DNA from 4 places in the Streptomyces sp. NPDC044106 genome. Region 1 is predicted to be linked to each of the others. Evidence: riboswitches for the same ligand, from Rfam matches in the RefSeq annotation. Region 1 holds a riboswitch; each other region holds the start of a gene.

Region 1 (3,922 bases):
TCACGAACGGTTTCCACGACACTGCCAACGCGATGGCGACGACCATCTCGACCGGCGCTCTCAAGCCCAAGACGGCGGTGGCCATGTCCGCCGTGCTCAACCTCGTCGGAGCCTTCCTCTCCGTCGAAGTCGCCAAGACGATCTCCGGCGGCATCGTCAACGAGGACGGACTGAAGACAGAGGTCATCTTCGCCGCGCTCGTCGGCGCGATTCTCTGGAACCTCGTCACCTGGCTGGTGGGCCTGCCCTCCAGCTCCTCCCACGCACTCTTCGGCGGCCTCATCGGCGCCGCCGTCATGTCGATGGGCTGGTCGTCGATCAACGGCGGCACCGTCGTCACCAAGATCCTGATCCCGGCCGTCGCGGCCCCGCTCGTGGCGGGCATCGCCGCGACGCTGGCCACCCGCCTGACGTACCGGATCGGCCGCGGCACCGACCAGAAGGCCACCGCCAAGGGGTACCGCGCGGGCCAGATCGCCTCCGCCGGCCTCGTCTCGCTGGCCCACGGCACGAACGACGCGCAGAAGACCATGGGCATCATCACGCTCGCCCTGATCACCGGCGGCGTCCTGAACCCCGGCGCCAACCCCCCGATGTGGGTCATCGTCTCGGCCGGCATGGCCATCGCGCTCGGCACCTACCTCGGCGGCTGGCGCATCATCCGCACCATGGGCAAGGGCCTGACCGACCTCGCGCCGCAGCAGGGCTTCGCCGCCCAGACCAGCGCCGCGACGGCGATCCTCGCCTCCTCGCACATCGGCTTCTCCCTCTCCACCACTCAGGTCTGCTCGGGCGCCGTGATGGGCGCGGGCCTCGGCCGCAAGGGCGGCGTGGTCCGCTGGTCGACCGCGACCCGGATGTTCGTCGCGTGGGGCCTGACCCTGCCGGCGGCGGGCCTGGTCGGCGCGGGCGCCGAGTTCCTCACCAAGCAGGGCCCCTGGGGCATCGCGGCCACCGCGACGCTCCTGATCGCGGGCTCGGGCGTGATCTGGGTGCTCTCGCGGCGCAACGCCGTCGACCACACCAACGTCACGGACGACGAGATCGGCCACGACGACACCGCGGTCGCCGAGCCCGCGGGCGTGGTCACCACCGCGATCGCCGCCGTCTCCCCTCCCCCGGCGGGCGTGCCTGCCGCCGCCGTCCCCGTGGACCAGCCCGTCAGGGTCACGGTCTCGGCCCCGACCACCACCACGACCGGCGCCATGGCGGACCCCGCCCGGCCCGCGACCGTGTAAGGACAGACCAGCATGAGCATCGACTGGGCAGCTCTCGGCTCCGTCTTCGGAGTCAGTCTCGCGGTGACGGTGGCCCTGGTGGGCCTGTTCACCCTCGGCGTCGTCGGCCTCTCCCGGCAGGAGACGGCGGCCGCCGCCACGGGCGGCACCGCGGCCCTGGCGCGCACCGGCGCGTATGCCTGCTTCGCCCTGTGCGCGGCGGCGGTGGCGTACGGCATCTTCCTGATCGTCGCCTGACGGCAGGGCCGTCGGCCGGTCTTCCCGGGTGGGGCGCGGAGCGTACGGAGCTCCGCGCCCCACCCGTATATCCGGATCCCGCGCGCCGGGCGTGCGCGCAACCCCGCATGTGGGCCCCAACACACTCTCCCGCCGCAGGTCAACGGCGAGTTGACGGGCCTTCGCGGACCGTGGTGGACTGCCCGGGCCAACTACGGCGGCAGAAGAGGAAGCCGGTGCGAATCCGGCGCGGTCCCGCCACTGTCACCGGGGAGCCACTCCCCGCGAGCCAGGAACTCTCGCCGCCGATCACGTCGAACCAGGGCGCGGACACCCTGAGTGAGGACATATCGCCATGCCCGGCCGCCCGGTGCCGCCCCTTCCCCGCTCGTCGAAGCCTCTCCGCAGCACGGCGACGGGCTGAGCGCATGAGTGCCGATCGCGACTTCGCGTACGGCGCCGCCGCCGGCCTCCTCGGTGACCTGCTGCTCGGCGATCCCCGCCGGGGCCATCCGGTCGCCGCGTTCGGCCGTGCCGCGGGCGCCGTCGAGCGGCTGCTCTGGCGCGACCACCGCGGCTGGGGCGCGCTGCACACCGTGGTCTGCGCGGGAGGCGCGGCGGGCGCCGCCGCCCTCGCCACCACCCTCGTACGCCGCTCCCGGGCCGGAACCGTCGCGCTGACCGCCGCCGCGACCTGGGCCGTCGTCGGCGGCACCTCGCTCGGCCGGGAGGCGCGGGCCATCGGCGGCGCGCTGGAGGCCGGGGACATCGAGGTCGCGCGGGAGCGGCTGCCGCATCTGTGCGGGCGCGATCCGCAGGCGCTGGACGCCGACGGCATCGCGCGGGCCGTCGTGGAGTCCGTCGCCGAGAACACCTCCGACGCGGTGGTCGGGGCGCTCGTGTGGGGCGCGCTGGGCGGGGTGCCCGGACTCGTCGGCTTCCGGGCCGTCAACACACTGGACGCGATGGTGGGCCACAAGTCGGCCCGCTACCGCCGGTACGGCTGGGCCTCCGCCCGCCTCGACGACGTCGTCGGATGGCCGGGGGCGCGGCTCACCGCGGGCCTCGCGGCGCTGGCCGGGGGATCGCCCGCCGGAGCGGTACGGGCCTGGCGCGCGGACGCGGCGAAGCATCCGAGCCCGAACGCCGGACCCGTCGAGGCGGCCTTCGCCGGCGCGCTTGGCGTACGGCTCGGGGGGACGCTGTCGTACGGGGGGCGGGTCGAGCACCGGCCCGTTCTGAACGCGGAGGGGCGCGACGTGCGCGCGGGGGACATCGAACGGGCGGCGAAGCTGTCCCGCCGCGTCGGCCTGCTCGCCCTCGGCGCCGTGGTCACCGCCCGCTGGGCACTTCGGTCGGCAACGTCAGGGAGAACGTCATGAGCGGTGGACTGCTCGTCGCAGGGACCACCTCGGACGCGGGCAAGAGCGTCGTCACCGCCGGCATCTGCCGGTGGCTGACCCGCAAGGGCGTGTCCGTCGCGCCGTTCAAGGCGCAGAACATGTCCCTCAACTCCTTCGTCACCCGCGAGGGCGCCGAGATCGGGCGGGCCCAGGCCATGCAGGCGCAGGCCGCCCGCGTCGAGCCCAGCGCGCTGATGAACCCCGTTCTGCTCAAGCCCGGCGGCGACCGCTCCAGCCAGGTCGTGCTGATGGGCAAGCCGGTCGGCGAGATGAGTGCGCGTGGCTACCACGGAGGGCGGCAGGCGCAGTTGCTCGACACCGTCCTGGGATGCCTGGCGGAACTCCGGGGCACGTATGACGCCGTGATCTGCGAAGGCGCGGGCAGTCCCGCCGAGATCAATCTGCGGCGCACCGACATCGTCAACATGGGCATCGCGCGCGCCGCCCGCTTCCCCGTCCTGGTGGTCGGGGACATCGACAGGGGCGGGGTGTTCGCGTCGTTCTTCGGGACGACGGCGCTGCTGAGCGCGGCCGACCAGGAGCTCGTCGCGGGCTACCTGGTGAACAAGTTCCGGGGGGACGTCTCCCTCCTGGAACCCGGGCTCGACATGCTGCTCGGTCTCACCGGGCGGCGTACGTACGGTGTGCTGCCGTTCCAGCACGGGCTCGGCATCGACGAGGAGGACGGCCTGCGGGTGTCCCTGCGGGGCGCCGTCCGGGAGTCGGTGGTGGCCCCGCCGGTCGGCGAGGACGTGCTGCGGGTCGCCGTGTGCGCGGTGCCGCTGATGTCCAACTTCACCGACGTGGACGCGCTGGCCGCCGAGCCGGGCGTCGTCGTGCGGTTCGTGGACCGCGCCGAGGAGCTCGTCGACGCCGACCTCGTGGTCGTGCCGGGCACGCGCGGGACCGTACGCGCCCTTGAGTGGCTGCGCGAGCGCGGCCTCGCCGACGCCCTGGCACGACGCGCCGCCGAGGGCCGCCCCGTGCTCGGGATCTGCGGCGGCTTCCAGGTCCTCGGCGAGCACATCGAGGACGAGGTCGAGTCGCGGGCCGGGGCCGTCGACG
Region 2 (3,922 bases), on a different contig from region 1:
GGCCTGTTCCTCGGCGCGGGCAAGGCCATTCACAAGGCGGGGCCCAGCCTCATCCTGGCGTACGCCATCGCGGGCCTCGTCATCTTCTTCATCATGCGGGCGCTCGGCGAGCTCCTCATGTACCGGCCCGTGTCCGGCTCCTTCTCGGAGTACGCACGCGAGTTCATGGGCCCGTTCTTCGGCTTCGTGACCGGCTGGACGTACTGGCTCTTCTGGGTCGTCACCGGCATCACGGAAGTCACCGCGGCCGCCCAGTACATGCAGTACTGGACCCACGACTCCTTCCCGCAATGGGCGTACGCGCTCGTCTTCACCGTCATCCTGTACGGCGCGAACCTCATCTCCGTGAAGCTCTTCGGCGAGCTGGAGTTCTGGTTCTCGATGGTCAAGGTCACCGCCATCATCGGCATGATCCTGATCTGCGTCGGCATCCTCACCATCGGCTTCTCCGACGCCGGTGACACCGCCTCCGTGACCCACCTGTGGGACGAGGGTGGCTTCTTCCCCAACGGCATCGGCTCCACGCTGATGACGCTCCAGATCGTGATGTTCGCCTTCCTCGCCGTCGAGCTCGTCGGCGTCACCGCGGGCGAGTCCAAGGACCCGAAGACCGTCCTGCCCAAGGCCATCAACACCGTGCCGTGGCGCATCGCCGTCTTCTACGTCGGCGCGCTCATCATGATCCTGTCGGTCGTCCCGTGGACGACGTTCAAGCCCGACGTCTCGCCGTTCGTCGCCGCCTTCGAGAAGATGGGCCTCGGCGTCGGCGCCGCCATCGTGAACTTCGTGGTCCTCACCGCCGCGCTCTCCTCCTGCAACTCCGGCATGTACTCCACCGGCCGCATGCTGCGCGACCTGGCGCTCAACGGCCAGGGCCCGAAGTTCTTCACCAAGCTCACGAAGAACGGCCTGCCGCTGATCGGCACCACGGCCTCCGCCGCGTGCATGCTGGTCGGCGTCTGGATCAACTACCAGTGGCCCGGCAAGGCGTTCACCTACGTCGTCTCCTTCGCGACCATCTCCGGTATGTGGGCCTGGATCATGATCCTCGCCTGCCAGATCCGCTACCGCCGCAAGGCCGACCGCGGCGAGCTGCCGCAGTCCACCTTCCGGGCGCCCGGTGCCCCGTACACCAGCTGGTTCGCGCTGCTCTTCATCGGCATGGTCATCGTGATGATGGGCATCGACAAGGACAACCGGGTCTCGCTGTACGCCGCCCCGGTCTGGGCCGCGATCCTGACGGTGTCGTACCTGGTGCTCAAGAGCCGCAACCCGCAGGCGGCCGCCTTCAACAAGCGCAAGACCGCTGTCGACGGCTCGGTCACCGCCGACAGCACGCCGGTCGGGAAGGACTGACACCGCTTCCCAGAGCGTTGTCCAGCATTCGGGCCCGCCCGTACCACACTTCGGTACGGCGCGGGCCCTCTGCTTATCCTGACTCCCATGCTGACCCTCACCCAGGCCCTCCACGACCAGATCGTCGCGCACGCGCGCCAGGACCACCCCGACGAGGCCTGCGGCGTCGTCGCGGGCCCGGCGGGCACCGGCCGCCCCGAGCGGTTCATCCCCATGCTGAACGCCGCGCGCTCGCCCACGTTCTACGAGTTCGACTCGGGTGACCTGCTGAAGCTCTACCGCGAGATGGACGACCGCGACGAGGAGCCCGTGATCGTCTACCACTCGCACACGGCCACCGAGGCCTACCCCTCGCGCACCGACATCACCTACGCCAACGAGCCCGGCGCCCACTACGTCCTGGTCTCCACGGCGGACACCGACGGCCCGGGCCCCTTCCAGTTCCGCTCGTACCGCATCGTGGACGGCGAGGTCACCGAGGAAGAGGTAAAGGTCGTACAGGCATACTGATCTTTACCAACGAGGGCGGCAGGAGCCAGGAAGCCGGTGCGAACCCGGCACGGTCCCGCCACTGTGACCCCACCCCATAGTTGGGGCGGGGGAGTCAGGAACTGACCTGCCGCCTTCCTCCCACGCAACGCAGGGGACGCGGAAATCCCCTGGAGGAGGCAGTTCCGTCATGCCCCGGTCCCACCGGCCCCTGCGCGCCCTCGTCACGGCCGCCCTGCTCGCCCCGCTCGCCGCCTGCTCCACCTCGGCGGCGGACGACGACTCCGGGCCCGCCACCAAGGCCGCCGGATTCCCGTACACCGTCACCAACTGCGGCGTGCGGACGACGTACGACGCACCCCCGAAGCGCGCCGTCACCATGAACCAGCACGCCACCGAAGTGATGCTGGAACTCGGCCTGAAGGACCGGCTGGCCGGTACCGCCTACCTCGACGACGAGGTCCTGCCGAAGTACAAGAAGGCGTACGAGTCGATCCCGGTGATCGCCAAGGAGTACCCCTCCTACGAGAAGCTGCTCTCCGCCAACCCCGACTACGTGTACGGCGGTTACGCGAGCGCCTTCCTCGCCGGTGACGGACGCAGCCGCTCGGCCCTCGCCAAGTCCGGCATCGACAGCCGCCTCAACATCGAGGGCTGCGCCGGGCACCCCGTCTCCATGGACGATGTCTACCGCGAGGTCCGCGAGGTCGGCGCCACGTTCGGGGTGCGGGCGCGGGCCGAGAAATGGGTGAGCGCCGCCCGCCGCGAACTGGCCGCCACCGCGGAGAAGTCACGGTCCCGGTCCAAGGGTGAGAAGCCCCGCTCCGTCTTCGTCTACGACAGCGGCGACAAGACCGCGTTCACGGCGGGCGGCCGGGGCATCGGCAACGACATCGTCGAGCGGGCGGGCGGCCACAACGTCTTCGCCGACGTGAACAAGTCCTTCACCGACGCGTCCTGGGAGAAGGTCGTCGAGCGCAAGCCCGAAACGATCCTGATCCTCGACTACGGCGCCACCACCGTCACCCAGAAGAAGAAGCGCCTCCTCGACGACCCGGCCCTCCAGGACGTCCCCGCCATCAAGAACGAGAACTTCGCGGTCCTGCGCCTGTCGGACGTGGTCACGGGCGTACGAGCACCGGAGGCGGTGAGGAAGCTGGCGGCGCAGCTGTGAGCCGGACCATTCAGCGCGTGGGGCGGATCACCCAGCGCGTGGGGCGGATCATCCAGCCCGTCCGGCGTTTGAGGACGAGCCCGAAGGGCGATGGGCCGAGCTCACGGGGGCGGCACCTGACGATACTGACCGTCCTCACCGCAACCCTGGCGGCCACCGCCCTCGCCGGTCTCGCACTCGGCTCCGTGCGGATCCCCCCGGCCCACGTCATGGAGATCCTCACCGGCCGAGCGGAACCCTCCCCGTTCAGAACCATCGTCCTCGACGTAAGACTCCCGAGAGTCATCCTCGGAGCCACCGTCGGAGGCGGCCTCGCAGTCATCGGCGCCGTCCTCCAGGCCCTCGTCCGCAACCCCCTCGCGGACCCGTTCCTGCTGGGCGTCTCCTCCGGAGCCTCGGTGGGCGCCGTCTGCGCCATCGTGCTCGGCGGCGTCTTCGGCCTCGGCGCCGCCCTGTCGACCACCGTCACCATCCCGGCCGCCGCCTTCGCGGGTGCCCTGCTCTCGCTCGTCCTCGTCTACACCCTGGCCAGAAGCGGGGGCGGCGGCTTCGCCACTGGCCGGCTGATCCTCGCGGGCGTCGCCGTCTCGTACATCCTGACCGCGCTGACCAGCCTCATCCTGGTCACCGCCGACAGCGCGGACCACCTCAAGGAAGTCCTCTACTGGACGCTCGGCGGCCTCGGCAGCGCCCGCTGGGACATGCTCGCCCTGCCCTGCTCCGTCCTCATCCTCGGCACGGCCCTCCTCGTCGCCATGGCCCGCCCCCTCGATCTGCTCCTCGCGGGCGAGGAGGGCGCCACCGTCCTCGGCCTGGACGCGACCCGCTTCCGTGTCACCGTCTTCGTCCTCGCCTCCCTGCTGACCGGTGTCCTGGTCGCCTACAGCGGGGCCATCGGGTTCG
Region 3 (3,922 bases), on a different contig from region 1:
CGCGTCAGCCGCGGCGGCGGCGGGCCTGCCAGACCGCGGCACCGCCGAGCAGCGCGACGGCGGCGGCCCCGGTGATCAGGCCGAGGGAGGGACCGCCGTCGTCCCCGTCCCCGCCCGGGGCCGCGGTCGTTTCCTGCCGGTCGTTGCCGTCTGCGGCGACCTGCTCGCCGCAGCCCGACTTCGGGTAGCCGTCGATGGCGCAGAGCAGTGCCTTGCTGTCGTAGCGCAGCGGTTCGGCGACCGAGGCGAGGGCCTCCGCGCTGGTGGCGTCGTCGGCGACGCTGGCGCAGGCGGTACGCGGCTTCGGCGGGCGCTCACCGCCGGGCGCGTCGCCCGCCGTGCCGAAGTCGACGACCAGCGCGACCCGCTTGTGCCCGTCCTCGGCCGGGGTGTCCGCGCAGATGTCCTCGAAGTCCGCGGCGCCGCGCGGCTTCGCCGCTTCCTTGGAGTCCTCGGAGACCGCGAAGCGGAAGCCCTGTACGTCACCGTCGTCGGGGCGCGCGGTGCCCGGGCCCTGGCTCGCGTACGTCCACTGCCCGCCGTCCCGCTCCCAGAACGACCAGTAGCGGTAGCCGGCGGCCTGGGCGGGCGCGGCCACGAGGACGCCGACGACGGCGGCGAGGAGCACCCCGAGCAGCAGCCGCCCACGGCCTGCCGTCACGGCTGCTTCTTCTTGCGGTTGCCGCTGTACAGGAAGCCGATGCCGATGCCGGCGACCATGCCGACGCCGACGATCCACCAGACGCTGACACCGCCGTCGTCGTCCTTCTTCTCGTCCTTGTCCGACGCCGAGGCGTGGTCGGAGGCGGACTGCGGGGGCGGGCCCTGGGCGTTCAGCTGCTTGACGAGGTCGGCGCCGCCGAAGTCGCGTGGGTCCAGGCCCGCGGCGTTCGCGGCGAAGATCAGCTTCGCGTAGGCGGCGGGGCCCGACTGCTTCGCCCACTTCGCGGAGTTCTCCGTGAGCCACACCGCGGACTTCTTGGCCTGCTCCTGCTGTCCGGCGGCGGCGAGGGCGACCACGGCGTCGGCGGTGCCGCCGACGTCCGGCATGTCGCCGACGCCCGGCATCGACGACATCAGGTGGTCCTCGTTCTTGCCGAGGGTGTCGAGGAGGTAGCCGGTGCCGTTGCTCGCGGCCTGCGCCGTCGTGTCCGGCTTCGCGCACTTGGGGGCACCGGACGCGGCCTTCTTCGCGGGCGCCACGACGAGGCCACGGCCGAGGCTGCCGAGCACACCGGCCGCGGTGGCGCCGGCGTTCGGCGAGAGCTTGCCGGACTTGGCGTCGGCGAGGCCGAAGGCGCCGCCGTCCTTGCCGCAGTCCATGGCGAGCTTCGGCAGCGCGTCGTAGGGGGACTTCCCGCCCTGGGACTTGGCGGACGCGGGGTTCTCACCGGCGGCGACGAGCGCGCCGACGACGATCCCCGTGGAGTTCGCGTCGGAGGGGAAGCCGGGGTTGTAGCCCCAGCCGCCGTCCTTGTTCTGCACCGACTTCAGCCACTGGACGCTCTTCTTCACCGCCTTGTCCTGGCCGCCGAGCGCGGTGAGGGCCTGCACGGCGGCGGCGGTGGAGTTGCTGTCGACCGTGGTCTTGGAGTTGCACGGCGTGCTCGCGTCCGCGCGGTACGCCGCGAAGCCGCCGCTCGCGCACTGCTGCCCGGTCAGCCAGTCGACGGCCTTCGCGGCCGGCTCGATGTCCTGGGTGTGCTGGGCGAGCAGGGCGTACGACTGGCGGAAGACGCCGTCGAACTTGGGGTCCTGCTTGCCGTAGAGGCCCGAGGGGAGCGCGGTCGAGGGCGACGGGGAGCTGCTCTCCGCGAAGGCGGCCGGTGCCGCGGCCGAGCCGAACACGGCGACGGCGGCCAGGACCGCCGCACTGCGACGAACGTTCATGATGGGGCGGATGCCTCTCCCTGCGGGGAGCGGGGCGGCACGGTCCGTGCGGGCAGCACGGCTTCCGGCGGCTCCGGCTCCGTATACCTCGACGGTGCCGCTCACCGGAGGGTCCGGTGAAGCGAGCCGGTCACGTTCCGCGCCGGGCATTCCGGCTCACCGACGCTGCGGTCGGATTACGGCTGCGGGTCAGCGCCGGATTCGCACCGGACTTTCCCCTGCTCGGACGTGAGGACGACGCACTCACTCTACCGGCCGGTCCGCGGGCCCCTCGGGTCACACCGCCACGAACGCGAGCGGATCGCTCCCTGCCACCGCCTCCGCGCGCCCCAGCTTCACCAGGCGGCGTACGTGGGCCTCCGCTTCGGAGACCGCGATGTTGCGCGAGCCGTAGGGGATCTCGGCCCAGGGCCTGTTCCACTCCATGCGGGTGGCGATCTGCCAGGGGGTGAGGGGCTCGGCGAGCAGGGTGAGCAGGCTCGTCAGGCGCTCCTCGTGGTGCGCGAGGAGTTCGCGTACGCGGCCGGGGGCGTCGGTGAAGGCGTGCTGGTGGGCGGGGAGGACCTCGGCGGGGGCGAGGCGGCCGACCCGCTCCAGGGAGTCGAGGTAGTCGCCGAGGGGGTCGGTCACCGTGTCGTCGTCGGGGTCCTCGTACAGGCCGATGTGCGGGGTGATGCCGGGCAGCAGATGGTCCCCGGAGAAGAGCCGGCCGTGGCCGCGCAGGCCCGTCGGGTGGTCCTCCTCCAGGTGCAGGCAGACGTGGCCCGGCGTGTGGCCTGGGGTCCAGATCGCGCGCACCCGGCGGCCCGGCAGGGCGAGCAGCTCGCCCGGGGTGATGCCGAGGTCGGGCAGGGCGGGGGCGAGGCCGGGCAGTGCGCGGGGGCGGCCCTCGTCGCGGGCCCGCACCAGGGGGGCGACGTGGCCGGCCGGGGCGCCCGCGGCGGTGAGCTTCGCGGCCATGTAGGCGTACCAGCGCTCGGGCGGGTTGGCACGGGTGCGGCGCACCACGGAGGCGTCCGCCTCGTGCATCGCGATCCACGCGCCCGACGCCTCGCGGACCGCTTTGGACAGGCCGTGGTGGTCGGGGTGGTGGTGGGTGATGACGACGCCGTGCACGTCCTGGACCGCGGTGCCGCAGGCGACGAGCCCGGCGGCGAGGGTCTCCCAGGACGCCGGGTCGTCCCAGCCGGTGTCGACGAGGACGGGGCCCGCGTCGGTGTCCAGGAGGTGGACGAGGGTGAAGCCGAGGGGGTTGTCGGGGATCGGGACCTTGATGCTCCAGACGCCGCCGCCGTGCTCGATCACCGGTGGGCCGCTCGCCCGCGTGCCGCCGCTCACCCGCGTCATGGGCGCCTCGTCTCTGTCGCTGATGCCCGCCACTATAACTAGAACTAGTTCCAATAGTCGCCCAAGTTCACCTCCTCGCCGCCGGGTTGATGCTCCCGCGAGCCTCCCGGAGTCTTCCGGAGCCTCCTGGGCTTCTGGCGCTTCTGGCGCTTTCGGACGTGGACTCCTCCAACTAGAACTGGTATCAGTTCTGAAACATCAGTTCTGAAACGGTGTCAGGAAACGCCCCGCAGGGACCCGCAGGAGGCAGTCAGCCATGACCGAGCTCGTGGAACACGGACAGCTGTTCATCGGCGGGGAGTTGGTGGACCCGCTCGGCAAGGGCGTCATCGACGTCGTCTCCCCGCACACCGAAGAGGTCTTCGCCCGCGTGCCGCACGCGGCCCCCGCCGACGTGGACCGCGCCGTCGCCGGTGCCCGCAAGGCCTTCGAGCACGGCCCGTGGCCGCGGATGACGCCGGACGAGCGCATCGAGGTCATATCGAGGATCAAGGACGGCTTCGCGATACGCCACGAGGAGATCGCCCGCGTCATCAGCTCCGAGAACGGCACGCCCTACACGTCAAGCGTGATGGTGCAGGCCCTCTCCGCGATGATGGCGTGGGACGCGGCGATCACCGTCGCCCGCGACTTCCCCTACGAGGAGGAGCGGGACGGCGTCCTCGGCAAGCTGCTCGTGCGGCGC
Region 4 (3,922 bases), on a different contig from region 1:
GGCAGTTGGTGGGCAGGCGCAGTCGCAGCACCGAGGAGATGAACCTCCCCGAAGGGCTGCGCTTCCTGCGCGACTCGATGGTGGCGACCGCCCTGTCGATGGTGCTGATCTACGTGATCATGTCCCTGGTCTTCCTCGGGAAGGTGGGAAAGGAGGAGGCGTTCAAGGCGTTCGGCGAGCACGGGGCCGCGGGCGCGAGCGGTGTCGGCGACTACGTCATGCAGTCGGTCATGCAGGGCCTGCAGTTCGGCATCGCCGTCGCCGTGATCCTCTTCGGTGTCCGCACGATCCTCGGTGAACTCGTCCCCGCCTTCCAGGGCATCGCCCGCAAACTGGTGCCCGGCGCGGTGCCCTCCCTCGACGCGCCCATCGTCTTCCCCTATGCACAGAACGCCGTCCTGGTCGGCTTCATCGCCAGCTTCACCGGCGGTCTTGTCAGCCTCGGCCTGCTCGCCTGGGTCTTCCACCCGGCCTTCGGCCTCGCCCTCGTCCTGCCCGGCCTCGTCCCGCACTTCTTCACCGGCGGCGCGGCGGGCGTCTACGGCAACGCGACCGGCGGCCGTCGCGGCGCGGCCCTCGGCGCCTTCGTCAACGGCGTCCTCATCACCCTCCTGCCCGCCCTCCTCCTGAAGGTCCTCGGCGCCTTCGGCGAGGAGAACACGACCTTCGGCGACGCCGACTTCGGCTGGTTCGGCACGCTCACCGGCTACGCGGCCAAGACGGGCGGGACCGGCGGAGTCGTCCTGATGCTGCTGCTCGGCGCGGCGGTCCTGCTCGGCGCGGTCGTCTTCCAGAAGCGCGTCGTGGAGACCGGCTGGGACCCCGGAGCCCACCGCGACGCCCTGCTCCCCGCGCACAGGGCGGGCTTGCCGTCGGCGACCGGGACCGCCGCGGGTTCACCCGTTGCGTACGCGAAGATCGCGCCTCCGCGCGGTGCCCCGAAGCCGCCCCCGCCCCCGGACGACCGGCCCTGAGCAATGCCCGTGTACAGCCTCTGAACAGGGGCGCACGCGGTGGTACACGCGCCCGCGTCTGCCACCCCCACCACCATGGCGCGAGTTGTCAGCAGATCAGTTGCGCACTAATGTCACCACGCCTTGGTGCTCGGGAAATCCGGTGTGATGCCGGTGCGGCCCTCGCCACTGTGATCGGGAAGTCCGGCTCCAGCCCTCGCGGCAGCCACTGGGTGCACACGTACCCGGGAAGGCGGAGTCCGGTCGGTACGACCCGTCAGCCAGGAGACCGGCCAGGGCGCGTTGTCCATCCACGAGGTGCTGGAGAGGGTCTGCCGAGCCATGCACATAGCCGAGGGTTTCCTCCCGCCGGCGCACGCGATCGCCTGGGGCGTAGCGTCCGCGCCGTTCGTCGTCCACGGAGTCCGCTCCCTGACCCGTGAGGTCAAGGAGCACCCGGAGAGCACCCTGCTCCTCGGCGCCTCCGGGGCCTTTACTTTTGTCCTTTCCGCACTGAAGATCCCGTCCGTCACGGGCAGTTGCTCGCACCCGACGGGAACCGGGCTCGGAGCGATCCTGTTCCGGCCACCCATCATGACGGTGCTCGGCACCATCACCCTGCTCTTCCAGGCCCTGCTGCTCGCCCACGGCGGCCTCACCACCCTGGGCGCCAACGTGTTCTCGATGGCGATCGTGGGGCCCTGGGCCGGATACGCGGTCTACCGGCTCCTCAAGCGGTACGACGTGCCGCTCATGGTCGCCGTGTTCTTCGGGGCGTTCGTCGCCGACCTGTCCACGTACTGCGTCACCAGTGTCCAGCTGGCGCTCGCCTTCCCCGACCCCAGCAGCGGGTTCCTCGGCGCGCTGGGGAAGTTCGGCGGCATCTTCGCCGTCACCCAGATCCCCCTCGCGGTCAGCGAAGGACTGCTCACCGTCCTGGTGATGCGGCTGCTCGTGCAGTCCAGCAAGGGCGAGCTGACCCGGCTCGGCGTGCTGCTGCAGGGCAAGCGGAAGCAGACCGTGACGACGACGACCACGACCACTACGGAGACGGGGGCCAGCGCCTGATGAGCCGGAACGCGAAGATCAACATCCTGCTGCTCGTCGTCGTCGCCGCGCTCGCGGTGCTGCCCCTGGCCCTCGGGCTCGGCGACGACAAGGAAGAACCGTTCACCGGCGCCGACTCGCAGGCCGAGACGGCGATCACCGAGATCGAGCCGGACTACAAGCCGTGGTTCTCCCCGCTGTACGAACCCCCGTCCGGGGAGATCGAATCGGCGCTGTTCGCCCTGCAGGCGGCCCTCGGCGCCGGTGTGCTCGCGTACTACTTCGGGCTGCGCAAGGGGCGCCGCCAGGGCGCGGAGCCGGCGCGAACTCAGCAGGAGCGGACGGAGCAGGCGGCCGGTACGCAGGCCGACGCCGAGGGCGCCCGGCCCGAGACCGAGCAGGTCTGATCCGGCGTGCTGCCCATCGACGCGGCGGCGCACAGCAGTCGCTGGCGCCGCCGCCACCCCGTGGACAAGGCCGTGCTCGGGCTCGGCCTCACCGTCCTGGCCATCTCGCTGCCGCCCTGGCCGGGCGCCGCGCTCGTCCTGGTCACCGCGCTCGTCCTGCTGCTCGGCCCCGCGGGCGTGCCCCCTCGCAAACTGTGGCGCGCCTACCGGGTGCCGCTCGGCTTCTGTGTCACCGGCGCGCTGACGCTGCTCGTCCAACTCGGCGGTCCCGACGGATTCGTCACGTTCGCCGACGGCGGCCCGGCGCGCGCGGGCGGCCTCCTCCTGCGCACCTCCGCGGCCTCCCTCGGCGTGCTCCTCTTCGCCTTCACCACACCGATGTCGGACCTGTTGCCCCGGCTGGTGAAGGCGGGCGTGCCCGCACCGGTCGTGGACGTGGCACTCGTCACTTACCGGATGAGCTTCCTGCTCCTCGACTCCATGAGCCGGATCCGGCAGGCCCAGGCCGCCCGGCTCGGTCACACCACTCGCGCCGCCACCTGGCGTTCCCTGGCCGGTCTCGGCGCCACCGCGTTCGTGCGGGCCTTCGACCGGGCGAGCCGTCTGCAGGCCGGGCTCGCGGGACGCGGCTATGACGGCACACTGCGCGTCCTCGTGCCCGACGCCCGCATCTCGCGGCCCTTCGTGGCCGTCGGCGCGGCACTCCTCGTGGGCCTGGTGGCCCTCACCCTCGTACTGGAAAGGTTCCTGCCATGACCGAGCCGAGGGTTCTGCGCGAGCCGGGCGCCCGCGGCGGACCGGGCGACCCGGTGGTCGCCCTGCGCGCCGCGTCCTACGCGTACGAGGACGGGCCCACCGTGCTCAGCGGCCTCGACTTCGATGTCGTCGAGGGCCGCGCCCTCGCCCTGCTCGGCCGCAACGGCAGCGGCAAGACCACCCTCATGCGGCTGCTCAGCGGCGGACTGCGGCCCGCCGCGGGCCGGTTGACGGTCGAGGGCGTCCCCGTGACGTACGACCGCAAGGGCCTGACCCGGCTGCGCACGACCGTGCAGCTGGTCGTCCAGGACCCCGACGACCAGCTGTTCGCCGCCTCCGTCGAGCAGGACGTGTCCTTCGGGCCGCTCAATCTCGGCCTGTCCGACGCGGAGGTGCGGGCCAGGGTCGCCGAGGCGCTCACGGCGCTCGACATCACCGCGCTGGCCGACCGCCCGACCCACCTGCTCTCCTACGGCCAGCGCAAACGCACCGCCATCGCCGGCGCCGTCGCGATGCGCCCCCGCGTACTGGTCCTTGACGAGCCGACCGCCGGACTCGACCCCGACGGCCAGGAGCGTCTCCTCGCCACGCTGCAACGGTTGCGGGACGCGGGCACGACGGTGGTCATGGCGACCCACGACGTGGACCTGGCCCTGCGCTGGGCCGACGACGCGGCGCTGCTCACCCCCGCCGGGGTGCGGACAGGACCGGTCGCGGAGATGCTGGGCCGCCGTGACCTGCTCACCCAGGCCGGCCTGC

Evidence for each region. Region 1 has a riboswitch for cobalamin ahead of AC07DI_RS35680 (cobalamin biosynthesis protein). Riboswitches for the same ligand answer to the same signal wherever they lie in the genome.
Region 2: another riboswitch for cobalamin. It lies ahead of AC07DI_RS13075 (ABC transporter substrate-binding protein); the one in region 1 lies ahead of AC07DI_RS35680 (cobalamin biosynthesis protein).
Region 3: another riboswitch for cobalamin. It lies ahead of AC07DI_RS20585 (prenyltransferase/squalene oxidase repeat-containing protein); the one in region 1 lies ahead of AC07DI_RS35680 (cobalamin biosynthesis protein).
Region 4: another riboswitch for cobalamin. It lies ahead of AC07DI_RS31860 (energy-coupling factor ABC transporter permease); the one in region 1 lies ahead of AC07DI_RS35680 (cobalamin biosynthesis protein).

What each region holds. Positions count from the first base shown of each region.
Region 1 is NZ_JBWKFZ010000029.1:60,681-64,602, forward strand. Features, by position in the region: gene AC07DI_RS35670 (inorganic phosphate transporter) at 1-1,238, shown strand, start outside; gene AC07DI_RS35675 (hypothetical protein) at 1,251-1,475, shown strand; cobalamin riboswitch at 1,633-1,772, shown strand; gene AC07DI_RS35680 (cobalamin biosynthesis protein) at 1,883-2,836, shown strand; gene AC07DI_RS35685 (cobyric acid synthase) at 2,833-3,922, shown strand, end outside.
Region 2 is NZ_JBWKFZ010000006.1:291,469-295,390, reverse strand. Features, by position in the region: gene AC07DI_RS13085 (amino acid permease) at 1-1,356, shown strand, start outside; gene AC07DI_RS13080 (M67 family metallopeptidase) at 1,444-1,866, shown strand; cobalamin riboswitch at 1,870-1,990, shown strand; gene AC07DI_RS13075 (ABC transporter substrate-binding protein) at 2,036-3,019, shown strand; gene AC07DI_RS13070 (FecCD family ABC transporter permease) at 3,136-3,922, shown strand, end outside.
Region 3 is NZ_JBWKFZ010000010.1:335,055-338,976, forward strand. Features, by position in the region: gene AC07DI_RS20580 (SCO2322 family protein) at 5-661, opposite strand; gene AC07DI_RS20585 (prenyltransferase/squalene oxidase repeat-containing protein) at 658-1,890, opposite strand; cobalamin riboswitch at 2,015-2,144, opposite strand; gene AC07DI_RS20590 (MBL fold metallo-hydrolase) at 2,167-3,237, opposite strand; gene AC07DI_RS20595 (aldehyde dehydrogenase) at 3,494-3,922, shown strand, end outside.
Region 4 is NZ_JBWKFZ010000022.1:39,372-43,293, forward strand. Features, by position in the region: gene AC07DI_RS31855 (PTS ascorbate transporter subunit IIC) at 1-974, shown strand, start outside; cobalamin riboswitch at 1,082-1,265, shown strand; gene AC07DI_RS31860 (energy-coupling factor ABC transporter permease) at 1,296-2,021, shown strand; gene AC07DI_RS31865 (energy-coupling factor ABC transporter substrate-binding protein) at 2,021-2,407, shown strand; gene cbiQ (cobalt ECF transporter T component CbiQ) at 2,414-3,163, shown strand; gene AC07DI_RS31875 (energy-coupling factor ABC transporter ATP-binding protein) at 3,160-3,922, shown strand, end outside.